Regions from separate parts of the Micromonospora sp. NPDC005553 genome, predicted to be linked through region 2. Evidence: riboswitches for the same ligand, from Rfam matches in the RefSeq annotation. Region 2 holds a riboswitch; each other region holds the start of a gene.
What was found. A riboswitch is a leader RNA that binds a small molecule or an ion and turns the genes downstream of it on or off. The one in region 2 is predicted to bind cobalamin.

Region 1: it holds a riboswitch for cobalamin, as region 2 does, so the genes downstream of both, ACFYPG_RS03905 (acyl-CoA thioesterase) here and ACFYPG_RS22640 (ribonucleoside-diphosphate reductase subunit alpha) in region 2, are expected to answer to the same signal.
Region 3: it holds a riboswitch for cobalamin, as region 2 does, so the genes downstream of both, cobN (cobaltochelatase subunit CobN) here and ACFYPG_RS22640 (ribonucleoside-diphosphate reductase subunit alpha) in region 2, are expected to answer to the same signal.

The regions. Positions count from the first base shown of each region.
Region 1 covers NZ_JBIAJD010000001.1:844,221-849,406, reverse strand. The annotation lists gene ACFYPG_RS03910 (copper resistance protein CopC) at 1-1,751, opposite strand, end outside; cobalamin riboswitch at 1,873-2,089, shown strand; gene ACFYPG_RS03905 (acyl-CoA thioesterase) at 2,284-2,730, shown strand; gene ACFYPG_RS03900 (helix-turn-helix domain-containing protein) at 3,184-4,164, shown strand; gene ACFYPG_RS03895 (DUF6355 family natural product biosynthesis protein) at 4,435-4,761, shown strand; partial or broken gene ACFYPG_RS03890 (IS5/IS1182 family transposase) at 4,766-4,864, opposite strand.
Region 2 covers NZ_JBIAJD010000005.1:378,506-383,691, forward strand. The annotation lists gene ACFYPG_RS22635 (ribonucleotide-diphosphate reductase subunit beta) at 1-181, opposite strand, end outside; gene ACFYPG_RS22640 (ribonucleoside-diphosphate reductase subunit alpha) at 238-2,553, opposite strand; cobalamin riboswitch at 2,746-2,963, opposite strand; gene ACFYPG_RS22645 (enolase C-terminal domain-like protein) at 3,397-4,794, shown strand; gene ACFYPG_RS22650 (FadR/GntR family transcriptional regulator) at 4,803-5,186, shown strand, end outside.
Region 3 covers NZ_JBIAJD010000001.1:198,242-203,427, forward strand. The annotation lists gene cobN (cobaltochelatase subunit CobN) at 1-2,847, opposite strand, end outside; cobalamin riboswitch at 3,135-3,264, opposite strand; gene ACFYPG_RS01045 (MBL fold metallo-hydrolase) at 3,606-4,322, shown strand; gene ACFYPG_RS01050 (hypothetical protein) at 4,428-4,763, opposite strand; gene ACFYPG_RS01055 (RNA polymerase sigma factor) at 4,883-5,186, shown strand, end outside.

The DNA.
Region 1 (5,186 bases), on a different contig from region 2:
CCCAGCACGAGCGGCAGCGGCGTGCCGTTGGCAGCGGTGACGGAGAAGTCGGCGTAGACGCGGTAGCCGCCGGGTCGGGCCAGCGTCATGGGGACGCTCCAGGTGCCGTCGGGTGCCATCGTCGGGTGCAGGTGCTGGTAGCCGCTCAGGTCACGGCCCACGACGATCATGTGCAACGGCTTGTCGTGGACGACCGCGAAGCGAGTCGCCGGCTGCCGGTCGGTGCCGACGATGCGGAAGCGGTAGTCGGCGCGTACCCCGGCGGGTTGGGTTCGTTCCAGCGGTTGCAGCGTGTACCCGCCGGCGCTGACGGTCGTCCCGGTGGCCAGCGTCTCGCCCGTGCCGCCGTCGCCCCGGTGCGTGTGCGGCCCGGTGCCCGCCGGGTGTTGGTGTCCGTCGGCCGCGGACCCTTCCGGGCCGGAGGCGGGCGGACCGCCCGCCGGCTGCCGGGCGTTGTTGGCGGCCGGGCCCTCGTTGCCGCTGATGCGCGCCAACCCGAACCCGCCGAGCAGGGCCAGCACCAGGGTACCGACGAACAGTGCCAGGCTGGTGTTGCTCAGCCGGGACCCGGGCGTCGCCGTGGCGAAATCCGGGTCGGGCGATGCCCCGGAGTCGACGGGCAGTCGACTGTCCGTCGTGGCGGGGGCTTTCGCGTCCTCAGCGGTCGGAGTTGGATCGACAGCGACGCCGGTCCGAGCCACGACGACGGCGGTGTCCTTACGCGCGGCCGGCACGGCGCTGGGTCGCCGCTTACCGTCCGAGGTCTGCGTACCGCTGCCGGTCGCCGCGAGGCTCCTGTCTGCGTCGGTCCTGCCACCGACCGCTCTGCCGCCGCCGGTTCTGGCAGCGGCGGGCTTGCTACCGGCGCCCTTGGCGCCGGTGGCCTTGGCGCTGGCGATCCTGGTGCCGGCGGTCCTGGTCCCGGCGGTCCTGGTCCCGGGACGGGTGCCGGCGCCGCGTCGAGCGGATGTCGCCGACGCGGTACGGCCCCGGCCGGCGGGTCTGCCGGTGGGGGTCGTCCGCCGACGCCAGACGACGAATCCGGCCGCCGCCGCCGCCACCGCGACCACCGCCAGGCCGACCCACGCGACCGCTCCGGGGCCGCTTTCGTCAGTCGATCCGGTCGGCGCAGCCGCTGCCGCGGACGGCGGAACCGCCGTCTCGGCCGCGACTGTCGGCACCGCCGACGCCTGCCCGGACGACCCGTGTTGCTCGGCGGTGGCCAACAGCGCCGGATCTGGCTGGGTCGACGGCGGGCTCCACCCCTTGGGCGCCGCCGTCACCGGCCCGTCGTAGCGGAAGGTCAAGGTGCCGCGTACGGGGTCCCCGTCCGAGGCGACCGACAGGTAGCTCACCGAGTACTGGCCCTTGGCTGGCAGGTGCGCGACCGCCACCGTCGCGGGGAACCCGGTCGTGTACTCGCGTGGCTCGAACTGGCCGTTGACCAGGAAGTACTCGCGCACCGGCTTGTCCAGCGGCTTCGGCTCCCCGTACGACCAGCCATTGTCGACCCGGATGCCACCCGGCGCGGTGATCGTGAAGAACGCGTTGGCAGCGGCCTTCTCGGTGAAGAACAGCTGCACCGACGTCAACGGCTCGCGCACGGTTGCGCCGCTCGCCGGTGTGGACATGGCGAGGGTCCCGTGAGCTGCGGCGGGCTGGGCGGACACGAGGAGAGCGACCGCCGAGGCGAGGAGGAGCGCGAGGAGGCCCGAGACCACCCGCCCAGGATTCTGAGGGTGACGACGCATCTGAATATCCTCACTGGGCTGAGACTTTTTACAAGAGGTGACGAACTTTTTCCTCACATGGCTAAAGCCGAACACCTCCCGGGTGGTCGGCCGGGCTGAGGGGCCGTCGCCCCTGGCCAGCTATGCTCCCGGTGGCGCTGGTTCGCCCCGTCGTGACCGGCTGGGCGTCGTAAGAGGGAACCCGGTGGGAATCCGGGGCTGCCCCGCAGCGGTGAGTGGGAACGACCGCCGTCATCAGCACTGGGCCAGTGGCCTGGGAAGCGACGGCCAGTAGGGGACCGGCGTGGAGCCGGTCAGGCCCGCGAGTCCGAAGACCTGCCCGCGCCGCGTACACAACCGTGTGCGCTGCCGTCGGCCTCGCGGGTGGGCTGAGCGGGTGACGTGCCGGGCGGTGTGCGCCGGTGTGTCCTCGTCAGCGTGTGCCCGTGTTCCGGCGGTGTGGTTTCCCGAGGGACGGACTACCGCTGTGCACGACACCACCACGATCGCCGGCCGAGCGCCGTCGGCGTCGCACCTGACCCTGTCGCAGATCATGGACCAGCATCACACCAACCTGATGGGTACGGTCCACGGCGGCCGGATCCTCAACCTCATCGACTCGGTGGCCGGGGTGGTCGCCGCCCGCCACTCCGACGGGCCGGCGGTCACCGCCGCGATCGACGAGACCGCGTTCCTGCGCGCGGTGCGGGTCGGCGACGTCGTGCACGTCGACGCCCGGATCACCTGGGCCGGTCGCAGCTCGATGGAGGTGGCGGTCAAGGTGACCGCCGACCGGTGGGACCGGGCGGTGCCGCCCACCGACGTGGCCACCGCTCACCTGGTCATGGTCGCGATCGACGACGACGGCCAGCCTCGTACGGTGCCGCCGCTGCTACCGGAGACCGACGGTGACCGGCGGCGGTACCGCGAGGCGGAGATCCGCCGCAAGCACCGGCTGGCGCTGCGGCGCGCGCTGCTCGACGGTGCCGAAGACGACTGACCCGTGCGCGGTGCGCCCGTCGCGGCGCCGGCGCGGTCTGAGGAACCCGCCCCGCCGTCGATCTGGTCGGATGGCGTCCACGTCAAGTCTCGATCACGCAGAGTGTGGATGCTTATGTGCGCCGCGTTGTTGCGGGAGCTCGATGCCGCGGCGGCGGGTGCGTTCGGCGCGGATGAGGTCGGCCAGGTGGTTCAGAGTGCGGCCGGACAGCGCGACCGTAGACGGGTGAGACAGCACAGTGAGGCTCCCGGTTGGGGCATCGGATCTTGGTCGCCTGCTGTCTTACCGGGAGCCGCGTCCTATCTCGACACACGCTGCCCGCCACCCATCGCGACCAGGCCCATCACGATGAAAAGCCCTCAATGCCTGACCCGCGCCCTAACTCGCAACGCCGGTATATCGACGCCAGGCTATCGTGATCTGACCCCTGCAGCGACAGTGCGAAGGTGAGTCATGGACGTAGTCAGCACCACCGAGGTCCCGGTTGAAGACGGGTTCGCCTTCTGGCGCGAGGTGAACTCGAAGCTCTGGGTGCCCTACGATTTACGCTGTGAATCGCAGTGGGAGCCCGGATTTCGAGCTCAGGTCGGAATCAGCGAGTTCGGTCCCGTGCAGGCGACATTAATGACCACGATGCCGCACTCGGTCCACCGCACTCCCAAGCTCATTCGGCAGGCCGATCCCGAGGTGTTCAAGCTGGGCTGCCTTGTGCGCGGTGGCGGCATGATCACGCAAGACGGCCAGCGCACAGATTTCGGCGTGGGGGATCTGATTCTGTATGACACCTCCCGGCCCTACCTGGCCGAATTCAGCCCGGATGTGCCAGTTAGTCAGCTGCTGCTTCTGCGCTTCCCGCGCTTGTTACTGCCGTTGCCCCCTTGGGAGTTGCGGCGCCTGAGCGCAGTTCGCATCCCTGGCGCCCAAGGTATCGGCGCGTTATCTTCACAATTCCTGCTGCACCTTGCCCGGCACATGGACGAACTCAGTCCGTTGGACGCCGCCCAGCTGTCCACCCTCACCATTGACGTGTTGACAGCGGCACTGGCCAACGCGCTGGACGTCCAAAGTGCGGTGCCCTCCCACACCCGACGTCGAGCGTTGATGGCTCAGATCCACGCCTTCGTCCGAGAGAATCTCGGCGATCCGCGCCTGACACCGGACGCGATTGCCGCAGTGCATCACATCTCGTTGCGATACCTGCACAAGCTGTTCCACGAGGAAGGGCGCACGGTTGCCGGCTGGGTCCGAGAGCGTCGCCTGGAGCAGTGCCGACGCGACCTCGCCAACCCCCAACTAGGCGCGCGCCCGATCCACGCGATCGCCGCCCAGTGGGGGTTCACCAGCCCGGCGCACTTCAGCCAGGCGTTCCGCAGCGCCTACGGTCTTTCGCCACGCCAGTTCCGCGAGCAGTGCGCGAGAGTACGCGCAGACTAAAGACTTGTGCGCTTACCAGTAACGACAGACCCGACTGTGGCCTGCACTCTTATCTGAGGAAGTCCGCTCAGTCAGGATTGAATCTGATTCCGGCTTACGGAAGAAGATTCACTTGAGCGTGTTACATCGATCCGTGTTTTCGCGATGGAAGGAGCGCGAGGAAGTACATCGATCACTTCATGCAGTCAGCAGCATCATCTAGGCCGCAGCGGCGGCTGACAGGAGACCATTGTGAAAATGTGGTGCAGAACGGCGTTTCGGATCTCGGCAGTGACCGCGATCCTCGGCGCACTCACCCTGTCCGGGACCGTGGCACAGGCAAGTCCGGGCGCCAGCTCCCGCCTGTCCCAACCCGAAACCACCGCGGTTTCGGAGCAGGCCAAGCCCGGCAGCGAGGACTTCGCCACGCAGGTCTGCGGCTACTACGAAGACGCGGTGACGGCCTGGTACAACCACTGCGGGAACACCCATGTGCTCATCTACGTCGACGCGACGTGGCCCCGCGACGACTGGACATGGTGCATCGGTCCGGGAACGTGGGACATCGGCGGCGCCAACGCCGTATCCAACGCGTGGTACTCGGGTCAAACTTGTTGAACGGCCGGCCAGGCGCTACCTGCGTTCGGTGGTCGCGGATCAGGCCAGCGAGGCAATTGAGGGCGCGGTCGGACAGGGGAATCGCGGCAGGGTAGGACAACAGCGAGGCTTCCGGTTGGAGCATCGGATCCTGGGTGTCTTGCCGGGAGCCTCGCCCTACGTCGATCCCTGCCCCCACCCCGCCGCCGTGACCAGCCCCGTCACGATGAAATAGGCTTATTCGACATCGCGCTCGCCCTCAGCAACATCGGCGCTGTCAGGTCGCGCCTCGGCCCACACAGCATCGCGGCGCGCTACCTGAGAGTCTCACTGGGACTCATGGGCCGGCTGGGCATGAGATTCGGGACAGCCTCCTCGTTCGATGAACTGGGAGGGGTGCTTCGGAAGCTGCAGCAACTGAGCGAAGCACAGAAACAGCATGAATT
Region 2 (5,186 bases):
CCACCAGGCGGCTGACCAGGTGCCGTTCGGCCGGAGACAACTTGTCCAGGTCGGCGAGGTCGGCATGCAGGTCGACCTCCTCGACGGTCCAGGTGTTGCGGATCGCGTCGCGGAACCGGTCGAAGAAGTGCGGGTAGCGCATCGGGCGGAGGGTGAGGTTCATCCCGGGGTCGAGCAGCATGTGCGTGGTCCTCGTGTCGGTGGTGCTGGCGTCGGTCGTGGCGGCTTCGGGAAGAGTCACTGGCAGGCCTCGCACGACTCGGGGTTCTCCAGCGAGCAGGCCAGCGCGTCGGCGTCGACGACGGGTGCGACGGCGCTGACGGTGGCCTGCTGGATCCGCGTCGCGGGGCGCGAGCGCAGGTAGTAGGTGGTCTTCAGCCCGGCCTTCCAGGCGTAGAGGTACATCGAGGAGAGCTTGCCGATGGTCGGCGCGGCCAGGAACAGGTTCAGCGACTGGGACTGGTCGATGAACGGGGCGCGGGCGGCGGCCAGGTCGATCAGCGCCCGCTGCGGCAGCTCCCACGCGGTGCGGAACAGTTCCCGTACGCCGGCCGGCAACTCGGCGATGTCCTGCACCGACCCCTCCGCCCGCTTGATCGCCGAACGGATCCGCTCGGTCCACAGACCGCGGGCCTTGAGCTCGCGCACCAGAGCGGTGTTGACCTGGAGGAACTCCCCCGACAGGGTCTCGCGCTTGAACAGGTTGGACACCTGCGGCTCGATGCACTCGTAGCACCCGGCGATCGAGGCGATGGTGGCGGTCGGCGCGACCGCCACCAGCAGCGAGTTGCGCAGCCCGTACGCCTCGACCCGCTCGCGCAGCGCGTCCCACCGCGCGGTCTGCGTACCCTCGACACCCCACAGGTCGGGCTGGAGCTGGCCCCGCGCGGCCCGGGTCTGCGGGTACGCCGGATGCTTGCCGAAGTCGCGCGCCAGGTCGGCGGAGGTTTCCAGCGCGGTCAGGTACAGCTCCTCGCTGATCCGGGTGGACAGCTCGCGGGCGGCCGGCGAGTCGAACGGCAGCCGCAGCGCGAAGAAGGCGTCCTGAAGGCCCATCAGCCCGAGCCCGACTGGCCGCCAGCGGGGGTTGCTCGCCGCCGCCTGCGCGGTCGGGTAGTAGTTGATGTCGATGACCCGGTCGAGGAAGGTCACCGCGGTCCGCACCGTGGCGCGCAGCCGCTCCCAGTCGATGCCGTCGGCGGTGAGGTGGGCGGCGAGGTTCACCGAGCCGAGGTTGCACACGGCGGTCTCGGCGTCACTGGACACCTCGACGATCTCGGTGCAGAGGTTGGACAGGTGCACCACGTTGCCCGGTTCGGCGGTCTGGTTGCAGAGCCGGTTCGACGCGTCCTTGAAGGTCATCCAGCCGTTGCCGGTCTGGGCGAGGGTCCGCATCATCTTCCCGTACAGCTCCCGGGCCGGGACCTGCCGCACGTAGCGGCCCTGCGCCTCGGCCTGCCGGTACGCGGCGTCGAACCGCTCCCCCCACAGGTCGGGCAGCTCGGGCACCTCGTGCGGGTCGAACAGCGACCACAGCTCGTCGGCCTCGACCCGACGCATGAACTCGTCCGGCACCCAGTTGGCCAGGTTCAGGTTGTGGGTGCGGCGGGCGTCCTCGCCGGTGTTGTCCCGCAGTTGCAGGAACTCCTCGATGTCCGGGTGCCACGGCTCCAGGTAGACGCAGGCAGCGCCCTTGCGTCGGCCACCCTGGTTGACCGCGGCGACGCTCGCGTCCAGCGTGCGCAGCCACGGCACGATCCCGTTGGACTGCCCGTTCGTGCCCCGGATCAGCGCGCCCCGGGAGCGGACCCGGGAGTACGCGATGCCGATGCCCCCGGCGAACTTGGACAGGTTGGCGACCTGGGCGTACCGGGCGTAGATCGAGTCCAGCTCGTCGAGCGGGGAGTCGACCAGGTAGCAGGAGGACATCTGGGTGTGCCGGGTGCCGGAGTTGAACAAGGTCGGCGAGCTGGGCAGGTAGGCCAGGCTGGACATCAGCCGGTAGAAGTCGACCGCCTCGTCCGGCGTCCGGGACAGGCCGCAGGCCACCCGCAGCAGCCAGTACTGCGGGGTCTCCAGCACCAGTCGGCTGGTGGGGTGGCGCAACAGGTAGCGGTCGTACACCGTGCGCAGGCCGAAATACTCGAACCGGCGGTCGCCGTCCGGGTCGACGGCGTGGTCGAGCGTCGCGGCGTGTGCGGCGACGAACGCGGCGGTGTCGTCACCGATCAGGCCCTCGGCGTGGCCGACCCGGATCGCCGCGCTGAACGAGGTGATGCCCTGTCGCCGCACCTCCTTGTCGACGTAGCCGGCCAGCAGCCGCGCGGCCAGACGCGAGTACTGCGGCTCCTCACCGATCATCTCGGCGGCGGTCTGGATGGACAGCCGGTCGAGTTCGGCAGTGGTCGCGCCGTCGTAGAGGCCGCTGATGGTGCGGGTAGCCACCCGCAACGGGTCGACGTCGGTCAGGTCGTCGGCCCACCGCTCGACCGCCCGGACGATCTTGTTCACGTCCACGGGTTCGGTGCCGCCGTCGCGCTTGCGGACCTGCATCGGCGTCCGCCGCACTGTCGCGTCGCCTCTGGCCGGGACTACCTCGGTGACTGTCACCACTCGCTCCTCGGAGTTCGAGACCTGGTGGCCCGGACGCGAGGAGACAGACACCGACGGACGCCACGCCGGCACCGGCGTGGGTCAGGTGGCGTCAGCCGTCCCACGCGGCCTCGGACCGCCGCCCACCCGGGTGCGGGTACGCGGCGCGCTGGCAGGTCTTCGGACTCGCGGGCACGACCGGGCTCGCCGGTCTCCTACTGGCCGTCGCTTCCCAGGCCGAATGGTGGCCCAGTGCTGATGACGGCTGTCGTTCCCACTCACCGCTGCGGGACAGTCCCGGATTTCCACCGGGTTCCCTGTTGCCTCGACCGCACTGGATGAGCGGCCGAACCAGCTGCGCTCGACACCATATATAGGGACGCAGTCGTTGTCACACCCCACATGTCGGTCTCGGGCGTGTCGACGGCGATGCGGTGACCACCGTCACCAACCCCCCGGGAGCACGCTGCGGCCGACCGACGCCGGGCACCGGAGACGAGGCTCTGCGCACGGGTGTCGACATTCGACAAAGATTTGACGTATCGAGGCCACAGCATTGGGGACCAAGCCCATACGTCGCCGTCGATACCTCGCGGCGAGCCGGAACATCCGATCTTCAGGGTCCGCCGCGCGCGGCACCTTCGCCCGCCAACCGGCATGATCGGAGTCAAGGCGGCTCGACCCGAGAGGGCAAACATCATATGTCTGCACGTCCGAGGTGATCGACAACGTTGACGCGCTGGAGCAGCCCTCCGTATACTCCCAGTGATCATCTGATCTTTAGCCTAGCCGGGCGAGGAGCGCATGCCGCAGATCACTGCCGTCACCGTCGAAGACGTCCGCTTCCCCACCTCCCTGACCGCTGACGGGTCAGACGCCATGAACAAGGACGGCGACTACTCGGCGGCCTACGTCGTCCTGCACACCGACGGCGTCGACGGCGTGGGCGCGCCACTCGCGGGGCACGGCCTGACCTTCACCATCGGCCGAGGCAACGACATCGTCGCGGCGGCGGCAGTCCACCAGGCACAGCTCCTCGTGGGCCAGGACGTGGCAACGATGGCAGCGGACATGGGCGCGGTCTACCGCCTGCTCACCTCCGACTCGCAACTGCGGTGGCTCGGCCCCGAGAAGGGCGTCGTCCACCTGTCCCTCGCCGCCGTGTTGAACGCGTCATGGGACCTGATCGCCCGGGTCGCCGACAAGCCGCTGTGGCGGCTGCTCGTCGACATGACCCCCGAGCAACTCGTCGACATCGCTGACCTGCGCTACCTGTCCGACGCGCTGACCCGCGACGAGGCACTGGCCATCCTGCGGGCCAAGGAGAGCACGAAGGCCGCCCGCCTCGCCGAGCTCGACCGGACCGGCTACCCCGCCTACACCACCTCGGCGGGCTGGCTCGGCTACGGCGACGACAAGCTGCGCCGACTGTGCCAGGAGGCGGTCGACACCGGCTACGGCTACGTCAAGCTCAAGGTGGGCGCCAACCTCGACGACGACATCCGCCGATGCGCGATCGCGCGGGAGATCCTCGGCCCGGATCGCAACCTGATGATCGACGCCAACCAGGTGTGGGACGTCGGTCAGGCCATCGAGTGGGTCACCGCCCTCGCCCGCTTCACGCCACTGTGGATCGAGGAGCCGACCAGCCCCGACGACATCCTGGGCCACGCGGCCGTCCGCCGCGCCGTCGCTCCGATCGGCGTCGCCACCGGCGAACACTGCCACAACCGGGTGATGTTCAAGCAGCTCTTCCAGGCCGAGGCCATCGACTTCTGCCAGCTCGACACCGGCAGGTTGGCCAGCATCAACGAGATCGTCGCCGTGCTGCTGCTCGCCGCGAAGTTCAACGTCCCGGTGTGCCCGCACGCCGGTGGTGTCGGGCTGTGCGAGATGGTCCAACACGTGTCGGTGCTCGACTACGTCGCGATCTCGGGAGACCTCACCAACCGGGTCACCGAGTTCGTCGACCACCTGCACGAGCACTTCACCGATCCCTGCATCATCCGCGACACCGGTTCCGGCAGCGGATACGTCCTGCCCAGCCAGCCCGGCTACTCCACCCGGATGCGTCAGGAGTCGGTGGCGCTCTACCGGTTCCCCGACGGCCACTACTGGGCGGCGACAGACCCGACTACCGTGTCATCTCCGGAGGCGGCGTACGTGATCGCGGGTGGGAAGGCCACCCCCGCCGGCCGTTAGGGGGGGTCATGTCTCGCACCGACGAAGTGGTCAACGGCATCAAACGGATGATCCTCGAAGGGCAGTTCCGGCCCGGGGACCGGTTGCCCATCGAGAAGGACCTCGCCGAGCAGCTCGGCGTCTCGCGAGGTTCCCTGCGCGAGGGGATGTCGGCCCTGTCGATCCTGGGGATCGTCAACATCCGTCAGGGCGACGGCACCTACGTCACCAACCTCGACGCGCCACAGCTGCTGGCCCCGATGAATTTCGTGGTCGACTTCCAGGGCCAGGGCGACCCCCGGCACATCCACACCGTCCGCCGGCTGCTGGAGTGCGAGGCCGCCTGCCTGGCGGCGACCAGGATCACCGACGAGGCCCTGGCCCAGGCGGGTGACCTGCTCGAAGAGGCGGCC
Region 3 (5,186 bases), on a different contig from region 2:
GACGGCGTCGTCGAGCAGCGCCACCACGTGCGGAAACGCGTCGCGGAAGAAACCGGAGATGCGCACTGTGACGTCGACGCGCGGGCGGCCCAGCTCGGCGGTCGGCACCACCTCGATGCCGGTCACCCGCCGGGACCTGTCGTCCCAGACCGGCCGGCAGCCCAGCAGCGCGAGCACCTCGGCGATGTCGTCGCCCTGGGTCCGCATCGCGCTGGTGCCCCAGACGGTCAACCCCACCGAGCGGGGGTACGCGCCGGTGTCGGCGAGGTGCCGGGCCAGCAGTGAGTCGGCGAGGGCCACCCCGACGTCCCAGGCGTTGCGGCTGGGGATGGCCTTCGGGTCGACAGAGTAGAAGTTGCGGCCGGTGGGCAGCACGTTGACCAGGCCCCGGGTGGGTGAGCCGGACGGGCCGGGCGGCACGAACCTGCCGTCCAGCGCCCCGAGGGTGTTGGTCAGCTCGTCGGTGGTCCCGTCCAGTCGGGGCACCAGCTCGGTGGCGGCGAAGTGCAGCACTGCGGCGACCTCCGGGATCGGCCGACCGGTCACCTCCGTCACCACGGCGTCGATGGTGTCAACCGCCCAGTCCAGGGTCTCCATGCCGACGACCAGCCGCCGGGCGAGGGCCTCGATCAGGTCGATCGCGTCGGCGGCGGTGACGGCCGGCCCGTCCACCACGTCGGTCAGCGCCGCGGGCAGTGCCAGTCGCTGTCCCGGCGACGCGAGCAGTTCCTGCTCGTCGAGGGAGTACGCGACGGCGAGGGCCTGTCGCAGGCCGGGCAGGGCGCGGGCGCCGCCCCAGATCTGCGGGGCGCGCAGCACCGCGAGGACCAGGTTGACCCGGGGCTCGCCGGTGGGCGCGTCAGCGAGGATGTGCAGCCCGTCGCGGATCTGCACGTCCTTGATCTCGCACAGGTACCCGTCGAGGTGCAGCACGAAGTCGTCGAAGTCGTCCGCGTCGGGCATCGCCTCGGCGTGCAGGTCGTGGTGCAGCTCGGCGGCGCGCACCAGGTCCCAGATCTGCGCCCGTACGGTGGGCACCTTGGCCGGGTCGAGGGCCTGCACCGTCACGTACTCGTCGAGCAGTTGTTCCAGTTTGGCCAGGTCGCCGTAGGTCTCGGCGCGGGCCATCGGCGGGACCAGGTGGTCGACGACCACTGCGTGCGCCCGCCGCTTGGCCTGGGTGCCCTCGCCGGGGTCGTTGACGATGAACGGGTACACCAGCGGCAGGTCGCCGAGGACCGCGTCGGGCGCACAGTCGGCGGCCAGGCCGAGGCCTTTGCCGGGCAGCCACTCCAGGGTGCCGTGCTTGCCCAGGTGCACCACGGCGTCCGCGCCGAAGCCGCCGTCCGCGACCGGCGCGGTCAGCCAGCGGTACGCGGCCAGGTAGTGGTGACTCGGCGGCAGGTCCGGGTCGTGGTAGATGGCGATCGGGTTCTCCCCGAAGCCCCGGGGCGGCTGGATCAGCAGCACCACGTTGCCGAAGCGCAGCCCGGCGAGCACGATGTCCCCGCCCTCGGTGTACAGCTCGCCCGGCGGCTCACCCCAGTGCTCCCGCATCCGCTCGCGCAGCTCGGCCGGCACCTGGTCGAACCACCGCTGGTACGTCGGCCCCGGTATCCGGGCCTCGGCCGCGGCCAACTGCTCCGGGGTGAGCCACTCCACGTCGTGACCACCGGCGGCGATCAGCGCGTGGATCAGCGCGTCACCGTCGTCGGGCGGCGGCGCGTCACCCAGGTCGTAGCCGGCCTCGGCCAACGCGGCGAACAGCCGGACCGCCGACGCCGGGGTGTCCAACCCGACGGCGTTGCCGACCCGGGAGTGCTTGGTGGGGTACGAGCTGAGCACCACGGCGATGCGCTTGTCGGCGTGCGGCACGTACCGCAGCCGGGCGTGGCGTACCGCGATCCCGGCGACCCTCGCGGCCCGCTCGGGATCGGCGGTGTAGACCGAGAGCCCGTCGGCGTCGATCTGCTTGAACGAGAACGGCACTGTGACGATCCGGCCGTCGAACTCGGGGATGGCCACCTGCATGGCGGCGTCCAACGGGGACAGGCCGGCGTCGCTGTCGGCCCACTGCGCGCGGGTGCTGGTGAGGCAGAGCGCCTGGATGACCGGCACGTCCAGGGCCGCCAGGGCGCCGACGTCCCAGGCGTCCTCGTCGCCGCCACCGGAGGCGTCGGCGGCGACCGCGCCGCCGGCCGCGAGCACCGTGACCAGCAGAGCGTCACAGCGGGCGAAGAGCCCGAGTGGTCCGGCGCCCGCTGTCAACCCGCGCAGCGAGCCGCAGAAGATCGGCAGGGGGTTGCCGCCGGCCTGGCGGACCGCGTCAGCGAGCACGTCGACGAATCCGGTGTTGCCGGCGAGGGCGTGCGCCCGGTAGAAGACGATTCCCACTGTGGGCCGATCCGGGTCGGCGGCGTGGTCGCCGTGCACGCCGTACGCCGGGGTGGGCGCGGGTGCGGCGAACCCCTGGCCGGTGAGCAGCACCGTGTCGGAGAGGAACCGGGCCAACTGTCCGAGGTTGTCCGGGCCGCCCTCCACGAGGTACGCCAGCGACTGGGTGACGACCCCGGACGGCACTGTGGAGATGGCCATCAGCTCCGCGTCGGGCAGCGCCTCACCGCCGAGCACGACAGTCGGCACGCCGGTGGCGAGCACCGCGGCGAGGCCGTCCGGCCACGCCTGCCGCCCGCCGAGCAGGCGTACGACGACGAGGGCGACCCCGTCGAGCAGGGCGGGCACCTCCTCGGCGGCGACTCGGGCCGGGTTGGCCAACCGGTAGTCGGCGCCGCTGGCGCGGGCGGCAAGCAGGTCGGTGTCGGCGGTGGACAGCAGCAGGATGCGCACGGCAGGCTCCGGAGAGTGACGCCCTGGGCCCTCACGAGGGCGACCTGGACGAAGCGGGTGGGTACGGCGTCAGCCGGTACGACGGCCCGGGCGAACGGCGCACCGACGCATGGGTCGGGGCCGGTCAGCGCCGGGCGATCAGCTCAGCGGTGCCGGTGGCCGGTGTCCGGTGTCCTTGCAATGCACTGCCTGCAGTGCGAGACGACGATAGTCGTCGATGAATGAGACGCCGTGCGTCATCGGGTCCTCCTCGGGTGTCCACGCCCTGGGGTACGTCCCGACGGCCGAAGTATCCTGGCTTCCGGATCGACGCTCTCCCCCGGCCTTCCAACCGCAGACACACGGCCGTGACTCACGAGGGGGGATCGCTCCCCGGTGACAGTGGCGGGACCGCGTCGGATTCGCACCGACTTCCTTCACTGCCGTCAGGCCGCGAATGCTGCCACACCGCCGCGCCGCCGGTCAACGCCGGCCCGGCCCCGCCAGGCCGACGGCATTCATCGAGCTTCAGCGATTGGTGCAGGCGCGACTCCGCGCGGCGTAATGCCCCAGATCAATGTGCGACATCCTTTGCTCTGCTTACCTATACGCACCGGGCACGGAGGGTGACCGGCGTCTATAGGTAAGCAGAGCAAAGGATGGCCGAACCAGCTCTCACCTGCGCCGATCATCCGGCAGGGCGGTGCCGGCCGAAACCCTCACCTAGGATCGGCGAACGCCACACCAGTGTCCGCGATCAATCTCGGAGGTCGATCACCATGGTCGCCCCGCAGTTCCACCACCTGGCGGGCCGGGTCTGGCTCTGTCCGGGCGATCCCGACCCGGAGGCGGTCCAGGCCGGCGTCGCCGTCGTCGCCGACGAACGCGGCAGTGTGATGATCGACGCCGGGCAGAGCCCCGCGCACGCCCGCGAGATCCAGGGCGCGCTGGCCGCCGCCGGGCTCCCGGAGCCGCGTTGGCTGGTCTACACCCACCATCACTGGGACCACGTGTGGGGCGCCTGCGCCTGGCCCGGCGTGGAAATCGTCGGGCACGAGACGGCCGTGTCGCTGCTGCGCGCCGAGGCCGCCCGACCGTGGAGCCACCGCTACCTGCAAGAGCAGGTACTCGCCGATCCCCGCCTGCGCCCGAGCTTCCAGGCCCGCGCACGCGCGATGCCGTCCTGGGAAGACTTCGCCATCCTGCCGCCGACCCGGACCTTCGCCGACGTGGACGAGCTGCCGGTCGGGGTTCGGCTACGCCACGTCGGGGGCGGGCACGCACCGGATTCGGCAGTGGTGCTGGTGCCCGACTCGGGGGTGATGCTGCTGGGCGACTGCTTCTACCCGCCGCCGGCGCACCTGCGCCGACCGGAGGACGGCCTCGACGTCGACCTGGTCCGACGACTGCTCGACAGCACCTACCACTGGTACGTCTCCAGCCACGCCGACCCGATGACGTTCGAGCAGGCCCGCTCAGCCGTCGAAGGCGCCTGATCCAGCCGGCAACGCCCTTCCAGCACCGAGTGCGGGCGCCTCAGGCCGGCACACCGTTCATCTTCAGAACGATGAAGCCCCGGCCACGAGCGTCCGGGCTGCGCCTCAGCGGGCGTGCCGTTCCGGGTGGGCCCGGCTCCAGGTCCGCATCCGTTCCGGGTAGCCGGTGCGCGCCGCCTCGTACAGCGGCACCGCGTGCTTGCGGGCGATGGCCCCGGCCGCACGGGGCGTTCCGGTACGGCGGCGGATCCACTCGCCGTCGTGGGCGATCGCCACCACCGTGGTGTCCGTCGCCGTGGTCTCCGGCTCCAGGTAGAACTCCACCCCGTGCCGGGTGGCCACGAACGCCTCCAGCGCCGCGAGGTCGTCGCGGGTCGCCTCCCGGTCCAGCTTCGTCGGGGTCGCCTCGGCACCCCGTGACCGGCGACTGAACCAGCTCATGACCAGCCCCTCTCCTCGACGTCCCTCCAGTGGAGCACCGATTCCTGGCAATACGCTGCACGGCGGATGGGAGCAACCTGACCCACGCCGGGTGGAACCCGCAGCGGGTGGGCGGTGTCATGAGTGTGATCCGAACGGAGGCTCCCCTGGACGACGAGACGCTCGTCACCCGCGCTCGGGCAGGTGACCTGGAGGCGTACGACCTCCTGGTCACCCGGCACACCGCGTCCGCGTACCGGACCGCGGTGCTGCTCGGCGCGGGCTCGGACTCCGAGGACGTCATCCAGGAGGCGTTTGTGAAGGCGCACCGGAAGCTGTCCCGTTACCGGGGTGACGCGTCCTTCCGGTCGTGGCTGCTCGCGATCGTCGCGAACGAGACCCGCAACCTGCACCGCTCCCGTGGCCGGCGCGACGGGCTCGTCC